2 regions of the Sporosarcina sp. FSL K6-2383 genome follow, and region 1 is predicted to be linked to the other one. Evidence: riboswitches for the same ligand, from Rfam matches in the RefSeq annotation. Region 1 holds a riboswitch; the other holds the start of a gene.
What was found. Region 1 has a riboswitch for cobalamin ahead of MKZ10_RS04855 (ABC transporter substrate-binding protein). Riboswitches for the same ligand answer to the same signal wherever they lie in the genome.
Positions count from the first base shown of each region.

Region 2: it holds a riboswitch for cobalamin, as region 1 does, so the genes downstream of both, MKZ10_RS04205 (ribonucleotide reductase N-terminal alpha domain-containing protein) here and MKZ10_RS04855 (ABC transporter substrate-binding protein) in region 1, are expected to answer to the same signal.

Region 1 is NZ_CP152017.1:925,199-933,179, forward strand. Features, by position in the region: gene MKZ10_RS04840 (PBP1A family penicillin-binding protein) at 1-784, opposite strand, end outside; gene MKZ10_RS04845 (DUF1934 domain-containing protein) at 916-1,374, shown strand; gene argS (arginine--tRNA ligase) at 1,371-3,038, shown strand; cobalamin riboswitch at 3,309-3,462, shown strand; gene MKZ10_RS04855 (ABC transporter substrate-binding protein) at 3,580-4,545, shown strand; gene MKZ10_RS04860 (iron ABC transporter permease) at 4,538-5,533, shown strand; gene MKZ10_RS04865 (adenosylcobinamide amidohydrolase) at 5,535-7,007, shown strand; gene cbiB (adenosylcobinamide-phosphate synthase CbiB) at 7,007-7,963, shown strand; gene MKZ10_RS04875 (aminotransferase class I/II-fold pyridoxal phosphate-dependent enzyme) at 7,950-7,981, shown strand, end outside.
Region 2 is NZ_CP152017.1:790,487-798,467, forward strand. Features, by position in the region: gene MKZ10_RS04205 (ribonucleotide reductase N-terminal alpha domain-containing protein) at 1-1,723, opposite strand, end outside; cobalamin riboswitch at 1,936-2,119, opposite strand; gene MKZ10_RS04210 (glycine betaine ABC transporter substrate-binding protein) at 2,354-3,241, opposite strand; gene MKZ10_RS04215 (ABC transporter permease) at 3,244-3,897, opposite strand; gene MKZ10_RS04220 (betaine/proline/choline family ABC transporter ATP-binding protein) at 3,894-5,024, opposite strand; gene MKZ10_RS04225 (response regulator transcription factor) at 5,263-5,946, shown strand; gene MKZ10_RS04230 (sensor histidine kinase) at 5,962-6,999, shown strand; gene MKZ10_RS04235 (YdeI/OmpD-associated family protein) at 7,067-7,636, shown strand; gene MKZ10_RS04240 (YafY family protein) at 7,653-7,981, shown strand, end outside.

The sequences.
Region 1 (7,981 bases):
CACGTGTCTTCAACGTAATTTGTTCAAGATTTGCCCGCTCTTCTTGACGTGCGGTGATGTATCCCTGTGCTTCCATAAGTGAAAGGACAAGTGCTTTCCGCTTCTGCGAATTTTCAGGACTTTCAATAGGCGAATAAATTGAAGGACCTTTGGCAATCGCTACGATGACGGCAGATTCTTCTAACGTTAATTCTTTCGCAGGCTTTCCGAAATAAAATTTACTAGCTGCCTCAACGCCATACATGCCGTGTCCAAAATAAACCGTATTCATATAACCTTCTAAAATGACATCCTTGTCGTAAAATATTTCCATACGGTATGCATAGAGTGCCTCATCGAATTTTCGTTTCCAGGTCTTTTCAAACGTTAAATATAAGTTTTTGGCGTATTGCTGAGTAATTGTGCTAGCCCCTTCGACTTTGCGTCCTGCCTTAGCGTCCTTCAGCAATGCCCCAGCAATTCGTCGGTAATCAAAGCCGTTGTGGCTATAAAAATTTTTATCCTCCGTCGCAATGACTGCGTCGATTAGAAAGGGCGACATCTCGTCAAGGTCAACCCAATAGCGCCGTTCAACTGTGAAGCGATCGCCAATTTGCTTGCCGCTTTTATCGAGAAAGACGGAAGCTTTTGGCACACTTAAAGAGGGGGCTCCCGTAACCTGAGCATATAATCGTAGCAATAAGAAAACGGTTAGTACCGCCGTTAGCATCGTAACGGAGAGGAGTAATAGCCGCTTGATAGCCTTACGTCTCTTTACCTTTTTTAAATACACTACCCGTTGCATACAATCCCGTCCCGTCGATGTTGTTACATGTAGTATGTGACGCATGGAAAGAGATTAAACGGAGTGAACATAAAAACATGCATCATACGGATAGATTGAAAAATCTATTGCAAAAAGGATATAATGGATAGATGCATATTAAAAAGGACGGTGAGCTTGTGGAAACGCAGGATAGAGTACGCAAGGTGGATATCCAGCTCCATTCGTCAATCCGGCATCCCGGACAGGATCAGGAGAGTCATGAGATGAACCTAGTTGGTCAGCTCATCGAAAAAAAAGGAATCTATTACTTGAAATATGAAGAGCAACAAAATGGTCAACTCGTTTTGACAACGGTCAAAATGGGTGCGGAGGACGCACTGATATTCCGTAGTGGCGCAGTGACGATGCGGTTGCCTTTCATTTCAAACGGTGAGCGGCTGGGGAATTATGGCAATGGTCCGGCATCATTTAATTTACTTGTCAAAACAACTCTACTTGAATTTAATGAACAAGCCGGACGTTTCCACGTAGCCTACGAGCTATATGCGGAAGGATCTTTACTTGGCATATACGAATTGACCATTACATATACGGAGGGAACAATATGAACGCAGTAGAACAAATTCAACAAGAAGTAAAATCGGCATTGCGCGCAGCGGTTATTGCGGCTGAGCTTGTAGAAGAGGCAGCGATACCGGAAATTATGCTGGAAACACCAAAAAGTAAAGACAATGGAGATTACGCGACAAACATTGCGATGCAGCTCACAAAATTGGCGAAAAAACCACCCCGTGCTATTGCAGAAGCGATTCTTGAACAGTTAGATACATCCGGGACATCTATTGAATCCGTTGATATTGCAGGTCCTGGATTCATGAATATTAAATTGGCAACGGATTACTTAGGGGATATCGTTAAGACAGTTCTTGAGCAAAGTGAAAATTATGGTCGTTCAACTTCTGGGGCAAATGAAAAAATTCAAGTCGAGTTTGTTTCAGCTAACCCGACTGGCGATCTTCATTTAGGGCACGCACGTGGTGCATCACTTGGCGATTCCTTGAGTAATGTCCTTGATTTTGCTGGTTATGATGTCGCGCGTGAATACTATATTAACGACGCCGGCAATCAAATCAATAACCTTGCTTACTCAATTGAAGCACGTTATTTCCAAGCGCTTGGTTTGGACACAAAAATGCCAGAAGACGGCTACCATGGAAAAGACATTATTGGAATTGGAGAAGAGCTTGCGAAAGAATTCGGTGATAAATTCGTCAATGTTTCTGAACAAGAACGTTTTGACTATTTCCGTAAGCACGGACTTGATTTTGAATTGGCAAAACTGAAGAAAGACTTGGCTGATTTCCGCGTATCATTCGATGTTTGGTTCTCAGAAACATCATTATATGAAAATGGTAAAATCGATGTAGCACTCGACAAGCTACGTGCAAACGGTCACGTTTTTGAAGAAGATGGCGCAACATGGTTCCGCTCTACGACATTCGGGGACGATAAAGATCGTGTACTTATTAAAAACGACGGCACATACACGTATTTATTGCCGGATATCGCCTATCATGAAGATAAATTATTCCGTGGCTTCGATAAGCTGATTAACATTTGGGGTGCCGATCACCACGGCTATATTCCTCGTATGAAAGCCGCAATTGAAGCACTTGGCTATGACCGTGATACGTTGGAAGTAAACGTAGCACAAATGGTGCAGTTATATAAAGATGGCGAAAAGTTCAAAATGAGTAAGCGTACAGGGAAAGCAGTTACTTTACGAGAACTTGTGGAAGATGTTGGTCTTGATGCAGTTCGTTATTTCTTCGCCATGCGTTCAGGCGATTCGCAAATGGATTTCGACCTGGACTTAGCCATTTCTCAATCCAATGAAAACCCGGTGTATTATGCACAATATGCACATGCACGAATCTCTTCGATTTTGCGACAAGCCAATGAAACAGGACTTTCTGCGTCTGTGGATAATGTTTCTTTATTGCAAGCTGAAAAAGAATTGGAATTACTAAAGAAAATTGGAGATTTCCCGAAAGTGGTCAGTGACGCTGCAAGAATGCGTATACCACATCGCCTCGCAACGTATATCCAAGAATTGGCTGCAACATTCCATAGTTTCTACAATGCAGAAAAAGTATTGGACCTCGAGAATCGCGACTTGTCAGAAGCAAGACTTGCACTTATTACGGCAACACGCACGACCATTGCAAATGCATTGAAACTGATTGGTGTTTCTGCACCGGAGAAAATGTAATCCGTTTAAGCGCCAGACTAAGATGAATTCATCTTGGTGTGGCGCTTTTAGTTAGGGAAAAGGTCACAGTTTGCAAGCAAACACTAAACGAGTGCAAGCGAATGCAGATTGAATGCAAGCAAAAAAAATACCCACTCCACATCCTGTGTCCAGTCACTGGCACATTCAATGGAGTAAAAATGGCTTATCCACACGAGGTTCAGTAATCGTAAAATCTACACCCCTCTCGACACCACGAAAACTTGTAGTATACTAAAAGATGTACAAAATTACATAGCTAAACATAAAGGTGCCTCGCCATCAAAGACGAGGTTAAAAGGGAAGTCGGTTCAATGCCGACGCGGTCCCGCCACTGTATGTGTGAGTACATTGCGAAGCGATGTGAACACGAGCCAGGAGACCTGCCTTTATGAACAACCCGATAGCCTACGCGGATAGGTTTGGTGGAAATCGGTGCATCTATGCGACCGCATTTTTACTAAACAATCCTCCGTACTCATACGGGGGATTTTTATTTAGAACAGTACTGGAGGGAAACACTATGAAAAAAATATGGCGATTATGGCTGACGTCAATACTAGCAGTGTTTTTACTCGCTGCATGTGGGACAACTGCAACAGATGATAAGCCGGAAGTAAATGCAACAGCACAAGAAGACGTTGTTGAAGCAGCATTTCCAGTAACATTAACGGATGCAGTAGGCAATGAAATACTATTTGAAAAAGCACCTGCAACAATCGTTTCTATGACTCCAAGCAATACGGAAATACTATTTGCACTTGGACTTGCAACTGAAATTATTGGTGTCAATGATTATGATGATTACCCAGAAGAAGCATTGGCCAAAGAGAAAATCGGTAGTATGCAATTTGACGTTGAAAAAATCATTGCCATGGACCCGGAAATTGTTTTTGCACATGAGTCGGGGCTAGGTGCAGGCGAAAATGGTCTACAACAACTCCGTGATGCAGGCGTATCTGTATTCGTTGTGAAAAATGCACTGGACTTCGAAGAAACATACGGGACGATTGTAACAATCGGACAAGCAACAGGTAAAACAGCAGAAGCTGAAAAAATTGTTGCTGACATGAAAGTGAAAGTTGAAGAAGTGACAGCTAAACTAGCGTCAGTCGACAATGAAAAAACAGTCTTTGTTGAAACAACCCCAGCTCCAGAAATTTATACACCAGGTAACAATACGTTTATGAATCAAATCCTTGAAATGGTGGGAGCAGAAAATATTGCCGCAGACCAAGAAGATTGGTTCATAATGGATCCGGAAGAAATCGTTAACCGCAATCCTGATGTCATCGTTGTGATGTATGACTATATCGATACAGCTGTCGAAGATGTTTATAAACGTGATGGCTTTGATTCCATTACGGCTATCAAAAACCAAGCAGTTGTTCAAGTGAATGAAAACAAGACAAGTCGCACAGGCCCACGTCTTGCAGAAGGCTTGGAAGAAATAGCAAAAGCCATCTATCCAGAGGCGTTTGATGAATAAATCTAGTGTCGCCTACATCGTATCCATCGCCACGCTCCTGGCGGTGGTCTGGCTCGGTGTATCAATCGGTTCTGTGAATATACCGATTAGTACGTTATGGAGTTCGGGAGTGGATGAGAAGGCTACAAACATCCTATGGAAGATTCGTATGCCGCGCGTCGTATTGGCAGGACTTGTCGGTGCGTCGCTGGCGATTGCAGGAGCTGCTTTTCAAGGGCTACTCAAAAATCCGCTCGCTGATCCATACACCCTCGGAGTGTCATCCGGCGCCTCTGTCGGCGCTGTGATGACGCTTTTTTTCGGTATTTCCATTCCGGTTTTGGGCACTTATACGCTACCCATTTTTAGTATGGTTGGTGCGGCACTGACAATGTTCCTTGTATTGGGCTTTGCTCGTCTTGTCGACCATTCGATGACGATGGAAACCATTATTCTGACAGGTATTATCTTCGGTTCATTTTTAGGCTCAGTACTATCGCTGATGATTGCGCTGACAGGGGAAGAACTGCGCCAAATTATCGGCTGGTTGCTTGGCAGCGTGTCCATGCGCGGCTGGAATTATGTCACGATGATCTTGCCGTTTGTTATTATTGGCTCCATGATGTTGTGGCTATGTCGCCGTGAATTAAATGCTATGCTGTTTGGCGAAGAACGTGCGCATCATTTAGGCGTCAATGTCAGACGTCGGAAGTTTATGATTTTAATCGGCGGATCTATTTTGACCGGTGCGGCAGTCGCTGTCTCTGGTACAATTGGCTTTGTAGGACTTGTTGTCCCGCATATGACACGTCTCCTATGGGGGGCAGATCACCGTCATTTATTAACATTATCGTTTTTGAACGGTGCATCATTACTTATTATTTGTGATCTGATCGCACGGACGATTATTTCGCCAACGGAATTACCAGTTGGTGTCATTACGGCATTTATCGGTGCGCCGGTATTTGCATTGATATTTTATAAACAACGCAGGAGAGGGGCTATGTGACATGCTGCAAGTGGATAACTTAACAGGTGGCTACGGCAAGGACCCTATCGTAAAGTCTGTCACATTTTCGGTTAAGAAAGGTGAGGTCTTAGGTATTTTAGGACCGAATGGTAGTGGGAAATCAACGCTGTTAAAGCTGATTTCGGGTATTCTTCCGAAGCAGGAGGGTTCTGTTGTCATTGACGGTCAACAGGCGTCCGATTATTCACAAAAGGAATTTGCTAGAAAGGTAGCTGTTTTACCACAGCTCCATGCCCATGCCTTTTCGCATTCCGTCCATGAAACTGTCTCGCTCGGCAGGTATCCACACCAGTCTGGACTTTTTTCGTCTTGGTCCACGGACGATGAGCGGGCTGTCGATGAAGCGATGCAGCATATGACCATTACGCGCTACATGCATACGTCTATCGAATTATTATCAGGCGGGGAACAGCAACGTGTTTTCGTAGCTCAAGCGCTTGCCCAGGAAGCACCGGTTTTATTGTTAGATGAACCGACGAATCATCTCGACATTGCTCATCAGCAACAATTATTGGATATCATTCGCAGACAAGCTGTTGAAAAAGGGCTCACCGTCGTGTCAGTATTCCACGACATTAATTTAGCGTCGCTGTATTGCGACCGCTTGTTGTTGATGGATAAAGGGCAAATTGCCGCCATTGGAACACCGCAGGACGTAGTGAAGGAATATGCAATTGAGCAAGTCTATCAAGCACGAGTGAAGACGCAAGCGCATCCAGAGCTACCGAAGCCGCAAATTACTCTTCTTCCCGATACGAAAGATGAGGTAATTCCATTTACTGTCACACTCGATGATTTTACGGTGTCATCGGACTATGTCGCCTTACGGACAGCAGGTCCATTGAAAACGATGTCGTCTGCTGTGCATAATGCAGGAACTGGCTGGTATCGTGCATTTGTTAACCGCCACGTGGACGCTAATTACGATAGTGATGATGTCAAAGTTGAAATGGCGGCCTATTTGGAACAGCAAGGTTTTCATGGAACAGACACGGTCGGTATGATGACGGCGGTCATGACAGAACATGTGGAAATGGAGCAGTATAAAGGAGATTTCGGTACGATTTTAATCGCGGTAACGGCTGGAGTTGGTAATGCAGTTGACGTGTCGGAGGCACTCACCCGCGATCGTGAGCAACGCATCGGTACGATTAATACATGGATTATTGTCAACGGTACATTATCTGACGAGGCATTTATTCAAGCGATGATTACTGCGACAGAAGCAAAAGCCAAAGCGCTACAAATGGAAGCAATCCAAGACCCACAAACGGGTACCATTGCAACGGGTACGTCTACGGACAGCTTGCTTGTAGCTGCAACGCAGCAAGGCGAATTTCTGTCCTATGCAGGACCGATTACACCGCTTGGCAAATTGATTGGTCATGGGGTCTATACGTGTACAGTTCGAGCAATCCGTGCCTATAAACAAGCGAAAGGGTGGACAACGTGATTCCAGCTCATTTTATAGCGATTGCGATTGGTTTTTTGCTGGACCGAATAATCGGTGATCCACCAACCTGGCCACATCCTATTCGCTGGATAGGGAACTTCATTTCAAAACTGACTTCTTTGTTGAATAAAGGGCGGTTTCGCACAGAAAAAGGGGCGCTAACGCTCTTTGGCACAGTTGGTATCGTCTTCATCGCTGTATTCGTTATCGTCGCATTCGCCTATCAAATCCACCTTTTTGCAGGTATCTTAGTAGAAAGCGTTCTCATCGCCGTTGGGCTGGCACAAAAAAGTTTACGCGATGCAGCATTAAGTGTTTATAAGCCACTTGTTGCAAAGGATTTACCAGAAGCGCGTACAAAGTTATCGTGGATTGTCGGTCGAGATACGGATAACTTGAAGGAAAGTGAAATTGCGCGTGGAGCCATTGAAACAGTATCCGAAAATACAGCAGACGGCATTACATCACCGTTATTTTGGGCATTTTTACTCGGTGCACCGGGGTTATGGTTGTACAAAACGGTCAATACACTTGATTCGATGATTGGTTATAAAGATGAACGCTATGAGAAATTTGGCAAGTTTTCTGCACGTGCAGATGATGTCCTGAACTTTATCCCAGCACGAGTGACAGGCTTTCTTATTATTTTTTATTCGCCGAATGAAGGCAAGTTAGGCATGATGAAGCGGTTTGTGGGGTGGAACCGAGATGCTAGACGACATCCTAGCCCGAATAGCGGTTTTTTAGAAGCGGCAACAGCTTGGCAGCTAGGCGTTACACTAGGTGGTCAAAGTACATATCGAGGCAAAGTATCTGAACGACCAGAAATCGGTCCAGGTACGATGCCACCAACAGCAGCACATATTAAATCGACCATTAAACAAATGCATATGGTCTCCTTCGTTTTTTGGTTAACGATGATGGTGATAGGGGTGTTTTTCTATGCGATTGCCTGAACACGGCGCAAACCCGCA
Region 2 (7,981 bases), 130 kb from region 1:
TTGTATTTGGTACGTACAGGTTGAGTGAAATACATTGATCGATATGGCGTTGACGGGCTGCATTTTGCTTCAAAGTCCATTGTTGGTCGATGAAGTATCCTGATTTATAAAACCAACGTGTTTCTGGGCTTAAATCTGGAGCAATGATTGGAATGCTACTGTCTAGTTGTTCATCTAGATAGCACTTTTGAATAATAGGCTCAATTCCGATGGTACTAGCCGCTAGGGTCGCTGTCGATGAAAGGGATGCTATTGCCGTCATAGAGGCGTTCCGTATACCGTTTAACGCAACATTGGCACGAAGTCTCTGCCATGACTTTGAAAGGTATCCCCTATCTTCAAAATATGCTCCGTTATACCAATCTGATTCTTTGAATAAAGGATAAGCCCCTTTTTCTTTCGCGAGCTCCATCGAAGCGGAAATCGTTAAATAGGCGATATTCTCGTATAATTCATCGGCAAACTCTACTGCTTCCACAGACTCCCAACGAATTTTATTTAAGGCAAGCAAGTGATGCCAGCCTGTTGTACCTAGCAGTAGACCACGATTGTGTACGTCTTTTGGCATTGACTGTGCGTTTAAATCAATGGCATTGTCGAGCATGCGCACCTGAATCGTAATGAGACGCTCCAATACACCAGCAGGAACTGCACGTCCAAGGTTGATGGACGAGTGGATACTTTGATTTGGATGTAAGGCATCGTTTACTGCTGCATATTTGTTCGTCTTTTTTCGATTGATCTCATCTTTATAAACTAGATGGGGAAAGCCAGTTGTTAGTTGGCTATGCATGATCTGCTTCATAAGGTCGATAGCGAAAATGGTCTTTTTGCTAAGTTTCGGATGCTGCACACATGCCATGTATTTTTCACGAAATGAGCCTGCCCCCTTCTTTTCATCATAAAAATCCTCAAGGGAATAGCCCATGACAGCCTGCACCTCATGTGGGTCAAATAAATGCCAATTGCCACGTGATTCAACTTGTTCCATAAATAAGTCAGGGATATAGACAACTTTGTCGTCGATCGTACTGTCAAGGAACTTAGTAATATCTATGTGGTAGACAGCTAGGTAGCTGGTAAACGTTGTTGGCTTGTTATTATTTTGTTTTTGAAGTTTTCCAGCGTTCAGCAAGGTTGGCAATTCGACGGTCATATATAAATGACTCATTGCCCAGTAGGCTTCCGCTATTTTTTTAAGCCGTTTTTCTGTTTCATTTTGCATAAGGATCATTGCGATGATGAGCCATCGTTCCTGGGGTAGTTCAACAGGTTCATTGTCAGCATCCCTCGTAATATAGTTACTCATCATCATTTGCAAGGCGCTATACGTGAATAATTTGTCTCTTTCTGGGGTGATTAGGTTCCCGATAAGCCGAAGTTCTTCTTGTGAATAGCGTTCAACTAAAATCGGGTCGTACAAACCAAGTGTCACTAATCGAGTAGTATGTGCCGCGAAATCTGTGTAGATGTTCGAGTGACGCTGCTTGGCATAGAGGTCATGAAGATGAATTCGTGCTGCGATAAAGGTCCAGTGTGGTTCGTGCTCATTTAATTGGCTGAGCGAGTGTGAAATCATTGACTGTGACCAGTCTACGTAGCTACCGTTAGGGAATTTTTTGATCCATAATGTACTTGCTTCCAATAAAGAGGCTACTGCCTTCGTACCAAAATCCAAGGATAATTTAGTTAATAAATCGAGATGTTTTGTTTGCATAGACATTATTTGTCTCCTTCCATGATTTATGTTTGGAATCAAGCTGATCTCGCTTTTCAAAACAAAAAAGCGATAGTTCTACCTTTTCGGTAGAGCCATCGCTCATGGATTATTCGTTGGAAACAGAATAGGACCGCACACATCATTTGATTTAGTCGTATAACGACGGATTGATGGTAGGAACCTGCTCGCTTCCACCTCTCAACCCCCGAAGAAAGTGTCGCATAACGATGGAGGGCAGGTCTTCTGGCTCGCGCTTCATTCTTCCAGCCAGCCTTCCCATGGATTTACTCCACAGTGGCTTTTTTGGCGGTCGTCAGCGCTTACAGTTGCGGGGACAGCTCCGGATTTTCCCGGATTCCCTTTTAAACCGATATCGGTACCCATTCATCGTTCAAAAGTATATAGTGTGTACAATTTACTAACTTAACACTAGCATGTAGTGGGCAAAACGTAAAGCAAGAAGGCGATATTTTGCGTGGCGGTCATAACCTCATGTGAGACGGTCATAAAGTGGCTCGTGGCGGTCATAAACAACTTCAAGACGGTCATAACGTGGCTTATGCCGGTCATAACGTCAAAACGCCGTGCAAAAACCGCATCTCTCGCTTGCGGAGAGGTGCGGTTTCGCATTCATCATTCTTCCATTAACCCTGACTCAATAAGGAACTGCTGTGCAACTTTCTCCACCATCATTCCCTCATTATCCACTTTAGCATTCATCTTCTGCATTGCTTCTTCGTCAATCATGTCTGCCAGTTGCTCGAGTACTTCTTCAATCTCAGGGTACTCCACTAATGTTTCTTTTCGTACAAGGGGCAGTGCATGGTAAGGCGGAAAGTAGGATTTATCATCCTCTAGCACACGTAAGTCGTAATCTTGTAACTGACCGTCTGTCGTGTACGAGTTAATGACGTCTACTTCATGAGCGCCGATGGAACGATACATGATGCCGTGATCCATTCCTTTGACGTCTTTGAATTTCAATCCATATTCTTCCTGGAATCCAGGCAAGCCATCTGGACGGTCGATAAATTCAAAGACAGCACCGAGTATAAAGTCTTCCGAGACATTAGCGAAGTCACTGAATGTCTTGACGCCAAGTTCCTCGGCTCTTGATTCATCTAACGCTAATGTGTACGTATTATTGAAGCCGAATGTGTCGAAGGCGATAATGCCATCTTCATTGACTAGTCGTTTGGTAGTCGCCAGTGTCTCCTCGGCTGTGCCTGGGTCTTCGTGATAATAGTTAACGACAATCGTTCCCGTGTAATCGGGTACGACATCGATTAGGCCGTTCAGCATAGCGTTCCAAACGACGTTGGAGCCGCCGAGATTTTCTTTGTAAACGACTTCGATATCTGTTTTATTTTCAATCAATTGCCCCATGACATGTGACAAAATGATACTTTCTGTATTATTCCGAGAGCCTAGTGTTAGTGAATCTTTTTCGATGAAAATACAGCCTGACAGCATACTTGCAATAAGGCCTACCAACATCAATACAATAAATTTATTTTTCATACTTACTTCAATCCTTCCGGCGTCGTCCATTTTTCAAACGCACCGAAGAGTGTTTCTAGTACAATTGCAAGAAGTGCTGCTGGAATTGCACCAAGTAAAATCAAACCATCAATGCCGCGCGTAATTCCAAGGAAAATGAAATCTCCGAGTCCGCCTGCACCGATAAATGCAGCAAGCGTTGCTGTACCTACGTTAATGACAGCTGCAGTTCGAATGCCGGCCATGATAACTGGAAGCGCAAGTGGCAGTTCCACTTTGAATAGAATTTGCATACTTGTCATACCCATCCCTTTTGCCGCTTCGGTTGTCGCTTTATCAACGTCTTTAATGCCGGCATACGTGTTGCGGATAATCGGTAACAAGGAATATAGGAATAGGGCAGCGATTGCTGTTTTGACACCAATCCCGAAAATGGGAATCATGAAACCGAGTAGTGCAAGGCTTGGAATGGTTTGCATAACGCCAGCACCACCAAGTACGACGGTTGTCAGTTTTGGAACCCGTGTAATCAAAATACCAAGTGTAATTCCAAGAGCAATGGCAATGAGCATTGAGAAGAATACGAGCTGAATATGGACAGACGTTGCTTCAAGTACCTCTTCCCAGCGCATTTGTGATTGTTGGACAAGTTGTTGCCAAATTGTTAAGTTATTCATTGGCTTTCCTCCGTTTCCGTCCACTGGCTGGACATAGCGGATAGCAGTGAACCTCGTGTTACGACGCCTAATACTTTTTGATGACTACCGACAATCGGAATAATACCAAAAGGCGCGTTGTCCATCATAATGATGGCGTCTTTAGCAGTAGCTGTATCTGTTAAGAAGGGTTCTCGTGGCCCCATAATTTCGTCAATCGTTTTAATAGTATCTAGCTTTTTAATCAAATCATACGCGGAAACAATTCCGAGTAACCTATTATCATCGTCGACCACAATAAGGCTTGTAATTTTGCGCTGTCGGATAAGTGAAAGTGCTTTTTCCGGAGATCGGTGAGGTAGAGAGGTGACGACCGATTCCGACATAATCTCGGTAACGGGCATGAGTTCAGGGTTTTGGGTAATCCGATGTTTCCCAATGAACTCCTCTACAAAGCCGTGGGCTGGTTCATGTAGTAATTTCTCTGGAGTGTCCAACTGTAGAAGCTTACCGTCTTTCATAATAGCGATACGATCGCCCATTTTTAACGCTTCGTCCATATCGTGGGTAACAAAAACGAATGTCTTATTCAATTTTTTATGCAATGCGCTTACCTCTTCTTGTAACTGGTCACGTGTTAATGGATCGAGTGCACTGAACGGTTCGTCCATTAAGATAATATCGGGGTTGCCTGCAAGGGCTCTTGCGATACCGACACGTTGCTGTTGACCACCTGAAAGTTCCTTTGGATAGCGCGTGGCAAATATGTCTGGATCAAGACCGACTAAATCGAGCAGCTCGTTGACACGGGCTTTGACTTCTTTAGGGTTCCAGCCTTTTAGTTGGGGAACAATCGCGATGTTTTTTTCGATGGTGTAATGGGGGAAAAGGCCAATTTGTTGGATGACATAGCCTATGTTTCTACGTAATTCTGACGGATTATACGAATTGATATCTTTGCCGTTGATAGAAATCGTTCCACTTGTATGTGGTTCCATCTTGTTAATCATTTTCATCGTTGTCGATTTACCCGAACCACTTGGTCCAATTAACACAAGAAATTCACCTTGCTGAATATCAAAGTTGATAGATTTAACAGCTTGGAATCCGTCACCATACACTTTGCTTACGTTTTCAAATTTTAACATACGTACCTCCTGTAGTTTTTTAAAAAAGAAAAAATTAAAAAATAGTAGATAAAAAAATAACGAAAAGCTAATAAAAAAGAAGCCCTATTTAGCTCCGATTTGTGTCGGAACAACGCCTCTAGTAACCAGTATAACATAATATTGACGATTTTTCATTATTTAAACTTGTTTAGTCTACTTATTGCTTGTCTGTAACAATTTCAATTAGAATAAATGAAAGGAAGGAAGTGCATCGGAAATGGATATGACTATTTTCATCGTTGAGGATGATGTCGCGATTTTTAATTCATTAAAAGAACGGCTTGAGCAGTGGTCTCTTCATGTGACGGGACCAGATGATTTTCATGATGTCATGGGAGCTTTCATTCAAGAGAAGCCACATTTGGTGATGATGGATATTCAGTTGCCTGCCTACGATGGTTTTCATTGGTGTCGTGAAATACGTGCCGTGTCAAAGGTACCCATCATTTTTCTGTCATCCCGAGATCATCCCATGGATATGGTTATGGCGATGAATATGGGGGCGGATGATTATATTCAGAAGCCGTTTCATACGGATGTGTTGCTGGCAAAAATCCAAGCGATTTTACGGCGCACTTATGCGTATGGTGAAGAGGCATCAGATGTACTGGAATGGAATGGTGCAGTCATTGATATGAAGCGCGGCGTTATTCGGAAGGATAGCGAAGAAGTAGAGTTGACGAAGAATGAGTTTTTCATCTTGGCGGTGCTTGTGCAATCGACGGATGAGATTGTATCGCGTGACGACCTGATTCGCAAACTGTGGGATGATGAACGATTTGTCAATGATAATACGCTAACTGTCAATATGACCCGATTACGTCAAAAGCTTGCGGAACTCGAGCTAGGGGAAGCGGTGATTACGAAAAAAGGGCTCGGCTATATGGCGATTACGTTGTAGGAAGGAGATGTCCACGTGTTCATAAGTTATTTGAAGGATATGATGAGCTGGATTGCCTTTTTCTTACTTGCGCTTGGTTTGACGGATATGCTTATTTGGCTCGATCAGGGAATTGACGCGAAATTTTCGTCTGTATTCTATGTCAATGTGTTACTTATTATAGCTCTCGTCCTTTTTATCGGCTGGCGTTATCGAAAAGAAATGAAGTTTACGAAAGAGTTAGCTTTACTGACGAATGATTCCACAACGGATTGGCATGAAATATTGCCAGAAACAATTTTTATGCGTGATGAAATGACAAAAGAAGTGTTGCAGCGGGCTGCGTTGTTATTTTCAAAAGAACTGGCTGATAGTAGGCGAGCAAATATTATCGAAAGCGACTATACTGCTGCATGGGTACATGAAGTCAAAGCACCGCTGACCGCGATGAAACTACTTATTGATTCATATGGTAAAGATCCAGCTATTCGCAAACTAGAGACGGAATGGCTACGTGTTTATTTGTTAATTGACCAACAACTTTACATATCACGGCTGTCAACCTTGGAAGCAGATTACATTGTGGAAAAAACAGGCGTTCACCGATTAGCTACGGCAGAAGTCCGTGAATTGGCAACATGGTGTATGGAAAAGAATATTGCTGTTGAATTTGAAGGGGAAGACGCAAAGGTAGTAACCGATGTTAAATGGAGTCGATTTATTATCCGTCAAATTTTGACGAACGCAGTGAAGTATAGCCAGGCGGGCGGTACGATTTGTATCTTAACGAGTGTTAAGTCAAGTGGTAACGTTGTGCTGACCATAAAAGATGAAGGTCCAGGCATAAAATCGTACGACCTTTCCCGTATTTTTGATAAGGGATTTACTGGAGGGATGGGACGACTTCAAAATGCAGCGACAGGACTCGGACTTTATTTGGCAAAGACAGTGGCCGATAAGCTTGGAATCACATTGGTCGCGGAATCAATCATGAATCAAGGAACTACGATTACGATGATTTTTCCGACTGAAAATGAATTTGATAGTATACGCATACTTCGTAAGGGTGGGTAAAAGTAATTAATGACGGAATCACTTTTAATTGGTGAAATTGTTCATTTTAGAAAGGATAATTTTAAAAATGGAAATTAATAATCTGATTAGAGTTAAAACAAGATGGGAATTAAGAGATTGGCTTGAGAGAAATTCAGAGACAGAAAGTTTTTGTTGGGTAATCGTAAGTGTGACTGAACGATCAGAAGTTATTCAGTATTTAGATGCGGTTGAAGAAGCATTATGTTTCGGGTGGATTGATAGTGTAAAGAAGAAAATATCAGCTACTGAAACAGCCCAAAGGCTTTCCAAAAGAAAGAAAAAAAGTAATTGGACAGAATTAAATAAAGAAAGAGCAAGGAGATTAGATAAACTAGGTTTGATGAAAGAGGGAGGACTGAAAATTCTTCCTAATATGCAACCTGAATCATTTATGATAGATAAAGATATTAAAGCTCGTTTGCAAGAAGATGAACAAATATATCAGAACTTCATTAATTTTCCTGAACTATATAGGAGAATTAGAATTGATACCATACAAAGTTATAAAAATGAACCTGATACTTTTAATAAAAGGTTGGATAAATTTATTGAAAATACAAGAAAAAACAAAATGTATGGTCAGTGGAATGACAATGGACGCTTAATCAATTATTGAGAGAAGGAAATGAGAATTGAAATTAGAACGTTTGCTATCGATCATATTCAAGCTCTTACATAATGAAATTTTGTCAGCTTCTCGTTTAGCTGATGAATTTCAAGTATCATCAAGGACAATTTATAGAGACATCGAAACGATTTGTATGGCTGGTATACCAGTCGTTTCTTACCAAGGTACTAACGGTGGTTTTGGTATAATACAAGGATACAAATTTGATAAAAGCTTAATGGGTTCTTATGACGTTATGAATCTAATCACAGTATTAAATAGTCTATCGAGTATTTTTGAAGATAAGGAAGTTGAACATACGATAGATAGATTGAAAATACTGGATACAAATGT